3 regions of the Lysobacter sp. Soil_C_15 genome follow, and region 1 is predicted to be linked to each of the others. Evidence: riboswitches for the same ligand, from Rfam matches in the RefSeq annotation. Region 1 holds a riboswitch; each other region holds the start of a gene.
The links. Region 1 has a riboswitch for cobalamin ahead of metE (5-methyltetrahydropteroyltriglutamate--homocysteine S-methyltransferase). Riboswitches for the same ligand answer to the same signal wherever they lie in the genome.

Region 1 (2,256 bases):
GCGGTGAAGGCGAAGCCGTCGAGCCGCTCGCCGAAGTACTCGACCATGTCGTTGCGCTCGAACTCGCCATGCACCAGCAGGTCCAGGCCCAGCGCTTCCTGTTCCTTCAGGCAGTCGCGGGTTTCCTGCTCCAGGAAGCGGCGATAGCCGGCGTCGTCCAGGCGCCCGGCCTTGTGTTCGGCGCGCGCGCGCCGCACCTGTGCGGTCTGCGGGAACGAGCCGATGGTGGTGGTCGGGAACGGCGGCAGCCCGAGGCGCTTTTGCTGCAAGGCGATCCGGCGCGGATACGGCGAGGCGCGCCGGCTCATTTCCGGACGCACGTCGGCCAGGCGCCGGCGCACCTGCGGATTGCGCAGCAGCGGCGAGGCCAGGCGCGCGGCGCGCGCGCTGGCGGCCGCGGCCAGCTCGCGCGCCGCGCCCTCGTCGCCGGCCAGGGCGTCGGCGAGCAGGCGCAGCTCTTCGATCTTCTGCCTGGCATAGGCCATCCACTGCCGCAGCGGTCCGGGCAGCTTGCGTTCCAGTTCCAGATCGGTCGGCACGTGCAGCAGCGAACACGACGGCGCCAGCCACTGCGCGCGCGCGCCGGCGCGGCGGGCCAGGCTCAACGCGGCGTCGAGATCGGCGCGCCAGATGTTGCGGCCGTCGACCACGCCCAGGCTCAGCGCGCGCTCGGCCGGCAGCAGGGCGAGCAGGCTTTCCAGTTGCTGCGGCGCGCGCACCAGGTCCAGGTGCAGGCCCTGCACCGGCAACTGCGCCGCCAGCGCGGCGTTGTCGCCGAGCCCGCCGAAGTAGGTGGTCAGCAGGCGCTGCGGCGCGTCGGCCTCGGCCAGCGCGGCGTAGGCGCGGCGGTAGGCGGCGCGGTCGGCGTCGTCGAGGTCGAGCACCAGCGCCGGCTCGTCGATCTGCACCCATTGCGCGCCGGCGGCCTTGAGCCGTTCGAGCAACTGCGCATACGCCGGCAACAAGGCATCCAGCAGTTCGCGCGGGTCGCCGCCGTCGCGGCGCTTGCCGAGCTTGAGCCAGGTCACCGGGCCCAGCAGCACCGGCCGCGCCTGCAGCCCCAGGGCCTGGGCCTGGGCCAGTTCGGCCAGCGGCTTGTCGGCGCGCAGGGCGAAGCGTTGGCCGGGCTCGAACTGCGGCACCAGGTAGTGGTAGTTGGTGTCGAACCACTTGGTCATTTCCAGCGCGCGCAGATCGCGCCGGCCGTCCTGCACGCCGCGGGCGAGGGCGAAGTAGCCGGCCAGCGGGTCGTGTTCGTACAGCTCGCGATGGCTGGCCGGAATCGCGTCGAACAGCACCGACGTGTCGAGCGCCTGGTCGTAGAGGGAGAAGTCGTTGCACGGCACGCTGTCGGCGCCGGCGGCGCTGGCCAGGCGCCAGTGGCGCTCGCGCAGCGCGGCGGCGCTGGCGTGCAGGGCGTCGGCCGCGGTCTCGCCTTTCCAGAACGATTCCAGGGCCTGCTTGAGCTCGCGCCGCGCGCCGATGCGCGGGAAGCCGAGATGGGTAACGCTGATCATGATGAGTACCTGCGATGCGTGGGCATGACGCAGGGCAACGAAGGAGACCACGGCGGCGCCGACCCGGCGTTGCGCGCCCGGTTGCGGTCTGCCCTGGTGTCGACCTTCGCCCCCGCGGGCGAACCGGATCCGCGCAGCGGCCGGCACCGCGAGGCGCGCGACCGGCGCACGGCCGGAGTCGGACGGAAGGCGAACCTTCCGGTCGCGGCAGGTCTTCGGGCTCGGGACTTGAAGCCGGGAACGAGTGCGGAGAAACGAGGAACGAGTAGTCGCTCGTTCCCGGCCGCTCTTTTCTCGCCTCCGGCGTCTCCTACTCAGGCCGCTTCCCAGGCGATCGCCCAGTGCCAAGGCCCGTTCGTTTCCCATACCGCTGCGGGGCAGCTCCGGATTCGCACCGGATTCCCTCTGGCCGCCGCCGGCGGACCGGTGGCGGCGTGTCGCATCGCTTTATCTTTATGAAGCGATGTTCACCGTAACGGTGCCAAGTTACGCAGCGCCGCCGACGGAGTCAATCGGCGCGTGCGCGGGACGTGCCGCTTTGCCCGGTCTGCCGGCTGCGCATCGCCGGCGTCGGCGACCGGCGCGCCGGGCGGATTTCGCCGGCTGGCGTTCATGCGCCGGCGACGAAGATGAAGCGCGCAGCACAGGCGGCCGCCGGCGGCGTCGCGAGGCCGTTGAGTCGGATAATGGCTGCGGCTAACGTGGCAGCGTCGCGACGCTGCGCGATGCGGGCCCGGGA
Region 2 (2,256 bases), on a different contig from region 1:
GCATCGCGGCCTTCGGCGGCGCCGACCACGAAGTCCTGCAGCACCACCAGCCCGGCCAGCGGCTGCGCGCCGAGCATCGCGCGCAGGTTCTGCACCGCCTGCAGCGAGGCCTCGCCCCAGCGCGCGTACAGGCCCAGGCAGGCCAGGCCCTGCGCCTGCGCCTGCGCGCACAGCGCGTCGCCGGTGGCGACGTCGGCGTTGTTGAGGTCCAGCACCGCCAGCAGCGGCCGGGTATCGGCGGCCGGCGCGGCGACCACCGCGCCGTTCTGGCGCAGCACCAGATCCGGCTGCGGCTGCGCCGCCGGCACCGCGCCGCCGTCGAGCAGGAAGGCATAGCTGCGCTGCAGATTGCGGCTGCCGCCCTCGCGCCACAGCGCGCGCAGGTCCAGCCATTCGCCGGCGAAGGCGTCGGCGCGGGCGCGCTGGACCAGTTCGGCGGGCGGCGTTTCGGCGCTGACGCGGATCAGTTCGGCGGCGCTGAACGCGCCCAGGCCGTGGCGCTCGCGATGGCTGGCCTGGGTCAGGCCGGCCTCGCCATGGAAAGCGTACAGGCGCTGCGGGCCGCGGCCGCGCTGGCGCAGCCAGGCCGCCGCTTCGCGCAGGCGCACGCCTTGCTCGCCGAACAACGCCACCGCGACGACGGCGTCGCTGGCGCCGACCAGCGCGCGCAGTTGCTCGCGGTCGAGCGCTTCGAGCTGTTGCGGCGTGCGCAGCACGATGCGGTCGTCGGGGCGGGTCGCCAGCAGTTCGCGCGCGGCCTCGGCCGCTTCCGGCGCGGCGCGCTCGGAGACCACGCCGAGCACGGTCTTGGCCGGCGCGGCGGCGGCGAACAGCAACAAGGCCGCCGCACCCAAGGCGCGCCACAGTCCTTCGAATCCGTGCCCACCAAACCCACGCTCACGGAACCCACGCCCGACAAAACCACGCGCAACACGCATCGACGGCCTCGCTCGCCGCACGCCCTGTGCGGAGCTGGTGAAGGAGGCGAACGAAACCGCGGAGGCAGGCCACGGACCCGGTGCACGGGCGCGCGACGCCGCCCTCCGCGACGTCCACCGCATACGCACCGGCCGGTCTCCGGGCTTGCGGGGGCCGGGACGAACCCGGCGCATCGGCGCCTTCCCGGAGCGGACGCTCCAGTGGCTGCGGCGGGCGCGCGGAACCGGCGCTGGATCGCGCCCCCGCGGCCGTCGCCGACGTGCCGATGCTTTAACCCGCCTACCGTTGCAGGGGCAGCGCCGGACTGGTCCGCGGCATCGCGGACGCACCGGCTTCCCGTTTAACCGCGTCGCCGGGAGGGCGAGGCGGCACCAGATGCAAAGCGCGCGCAATCTAGCACAGCGCGCCGGCGCGGGGCGGACGCGGGGGTATGGAGGCGGTCGGTGTGTCGGGCCGACGGAGATCGTGGCGGACGCTGAAAGCAAATCCCCCCGCGCTGCGGACATCGCTCAGCAACCCGCTTGCGCCGGGCGCTGGCCCCCTTTTTCAAAGGGGGCGATCGATGACGCGCTCGGTTCTCGGTTCTCGGTGGCTCGGTGGCTCGGTGGCTCGGTGGCTCGGTGGAATGCTTTTGCAGCTCCCCCTTTGGAAAAGGGTGAGAGCGTGCGCTTGCGAACCGCCAGGTTCGCGCACGATCGAACGCCAGCAGGCTGTGCCTGCTGGCCGGACGGGCCAGGGGGATTTGCTTTAGCGCCGGTCCACGGCGAACGCCGCTTCCCGATCAGCCCTCGTGCACGTAACGCTCGACCGTCGCCTCGATGCCCTTGCTGAGTTCCATGATCTTCAGCGCGTACTCGGCCAGGCGCTTGTCGTCCTCGGTCAGCGGGGTCCACGTCGGCACCGGGGTCGGCTTGCCGTCGGCGTCCATCGCCACGAACACGATCACGCAGTGGGTGCACAGGCGCTCTTCGGCCACGCCGTCGTCCAGGCCCGGGTCGCGCGCCTTCACGTCGACCGCGAAATGCATGCTGCTGGTGCCGGTGTGGATCAGCTTGGTGTGCACGGTGACCAGGTCGCTGATCCGGATCGGAGCGACGAAGCGGATCCCGCCGACCGCGACGGTGACGCTGTACTTGCCGCTCCAGCCGACCGCGGCCGCGTAACCGGCCTGGTCGATCCACTTCATGACCATGCCGCCGTGGACCTTGCCGCCGTAGTTGACGTCGGTCGGCTGGGCCAGGAAGCGCAGGTTCAATTCGCGTTGCTGCCCTTTCATGCTCAGCCCTCCCGCACGACCTTGATATGCCGCACCACCGC
Region 3 (2,256 bases), on a different contig from region 1:
GCCGGCCTTGTTGTCGCGCTCGGCCTCGTCGTAGATCGTGTCGCTGTCGACGCGGTCGCGCAGCCAATCGAAGCCGGCGGTCAGCACGTGACCGTCGGCGACGGCGAAGTCGGCCTGCAAGCTGGCGCTGTCGCGGTCGGTGCTGAAGAAGCCCATCGGCAGCGAGCCGAGGAAATTGTCCGAACTGTCGACGTTGCGGCCGGCGACCAGCTGCACGTTGACGGTCTCGCTGGGGCGCCAGCGGACCTTGCCGCCGATCACCTGCTGCACGGTCTGCGAGTAGTTGACGAAGCTGCCGTCGTAGTCGTTCCGGCCTTCGGCGCGCAGCGCCTGGCCTTCGATGCTCCACTGCTCGTTGAGATCGATCCCGCCGCGCAGCGACAGCGCGTGGCTTTCGTAGCCGTCGCGGTCCGGTTCGTCGGTGAAGCAGCCGGCGAACACCGGGAAACCGGCGCCGCGGCAGGCATCGATGCCCTGGGTCTTGCGGAAGCTGTAGTCGGCGCCGAACCAGCCGCGGCCGCTGCGGCCGCCGAAACCGCTGCCGAACTCGATCGCGCCGTTGCTGCCGCCGCCGACGTGGACGCGCGGAGCGAAGCCCTGCCGCTCGCGGCGGGTGAACACCTGGATCACGCCGCCGATGGCGTCGGCGCCGTACAGGCTCGAGCGCGGGCCGCGGACGATTTCGATCCGGTCGATCAGCGCCAGCGGCAGGTCCTGCAGCGAGGCCAGGCCGGAGGTCGGCGAGCCGATGCGGATGCCGTCGACCAGGAACAGCACGTGGTCGGATTCGCTGCCGCGCAGGAACAGGGTGCTGAGCTTGCCGGCGCCGCCCTGGTTGGACAGCGAGATGCCGGCGCGGCCGCGCAGCAGGTCGTTGAGGTCGCGGGCCTGGCTGCGCTCGATCTCGGTACGGGTCAGCACTTCCACCGGGCTCAGGGCGTCGTTGACGCTGACCGCGGTGCGGTTGGCGGTGACCACGACCTCGTCGAGATCGGTGGCCTCGCCCGCGGGCGCGGCGAGGGCGGTGGCCGGCAGCGCGAGCGCGCAGGCGATGGCGAAGGACAGATTCAGGGCACGCATGGCAAAGCTCCACGACGCGCGCATCGGCGCGCGTCAAAACGGCGAAGGAGGCGGCGGGGGAGGAGGCGGACGACGACGGGCGCGCGAGAACGGCGGCCGTGCCGCGACGCCCTCCGCATCGCAACCGATGGTGCCTCAAGGCCGGTCTCCGGACTCGCGGGCGAAGCCGGCCGTGCCGGCTTCCGGTCGCGGCGCCTTCCCGTGCATCGCACAGTGGCGCAGGCCGCGACCTGGCTCGCTTACCGTTGCGGGGGCAGTGCCGGACTGGGCGCGGCGCCGGCGGAAGATCCGTCGGCCCGGGCGCGTCACCGGCTTCCCGTTTCAACCCCGTGGCGGTCGGCCGTGGGGTCACCTCGAAGCGGGGCGGATTCTACGCGATGGCGGGCGGGCTGTCCGAACGGGCGGTCCGAAAGGGAGCCGCCCGGCCCATTGCCCGCGCGGCGGCATCGCCCCGGATCGGCGGCGGCAGGGCAGGGGGGGGGGGCGTTCGAATGAAGGCGGCCGCCCCGGCTCAGTCGCGCTCGCCGTCTTCGGCGCGCTCGCCGCGCTCATCGGCACCGCCGTCGCGGTCGAAACCGTCGCCGTGGCCGTCGTCGCGCTCGCCGGCCGCGGCGAAGCCGGCGCCGGTCTCGTAGCCCTCGTCGGCGTGCACGGTGGTGCGCACCGGAGCGGCGGCCGGCTTGTTGCGCGGCGCCGGCAGCAGCGCGGTGGCGGCGTCGGCGGCCAGGATCAGTTCCTGCCGGCGCTCCTCGCTGATCTCCTGCCAGTGGCAGTCGAGCAGGGCGCCCTCGATCGCGTACAGCAGGTTGAGGGTCGGTTTGAAGCCGGCGCGCTTGACCCGCATGAAGGCTTCGACCGTGCCGACCGCGGCCAGGTCCTCGTGGGTGCGCAGGCCGACCTGGCGCAGCCAGGCGGCGCTCTTGGGACCGATGTTGCGCATCTTGGCCGCGCTCATGCGAGCGACTCCAGGTAGATCCTGGCCATCGCTTCCAGGCCGGCTTGGTCGTCGGCGTCGAAGCGTTCCGGCAACGGACTGTCGAGATCGAACACGCCGATCAGCTCCTCGCCGCGCAGCAGCGGCACCACCAGTTCCGAACGCGAAGCCGCATCGCAGGCGATGTGGCCGGGGAAGTCGTGCACGTCGGCGACCCGCTGGGTCTGCCGGGTCGACGCCGC

Region 2: another riboswitch for cobalamin. It lies ahead of AC3A57_RS11575 (cobaltochelatase subunit CobN); the one in region 1 lies ahead of metE (5-methyltetrahydropteroyltriglutamate--homocysteine S-methyltransferase).
Region 3: another riboswitch for cobalamin. It lies ahead of btuB (TonB-dependent vitamin B12 receptor); the one in region 1 lies ahead of metE (5-methyltetrahydropteroyltriglutamate--homocysteine S-methyltransferase).

What each region holds. Positions count from the first base shown of each region.
Region 1 is NZ_JBDGIR010000011.1:52,527-54,782, reverse strand. It holds gene metE (5-methyltetrahydropteroyltriglutamate--homocysteine S-methyltransferase) at 1-1,517, opposite strand, end outside; cobalamin riboswitch at 1,707-1,960, opposite strand.
Region 2 is NZ_JBDGIR010000004.1:261,228-263,483, forward strand. It holds gene AC3A57_RS11575 (cobaltochelatase subunit CobN) at 1-854, opposite strand, end outside; cobalamin riboswitch at 1,052-1,331, opposite strand; gene AC3A57_RS11580 (acyl-CoA thioesterase) at 1,721-2,215, opposite strand; gene AC3A57_RS11585 (NADPH-dependent FMN reductase) at 2,218-2,256, opposite strand, start outside.
Region 3 is NZ_JBDGIR010000005.1:298,905-301,160, forward strand. It holds gene btuB (TonB-dependent vitamin B12 receptor) at 1-1,080, opposite strand, end outside; cobalamin riboswitch at 1,203-1,451, opposite strand; gene AC3A57_RS14140 (TfoX/Sxy family protein) at 1,592-2,035, opposite strand; gene AC3A57_RS14145 (GAF domain-containing protein) at 2,032-2,256, opposite strand, start outside.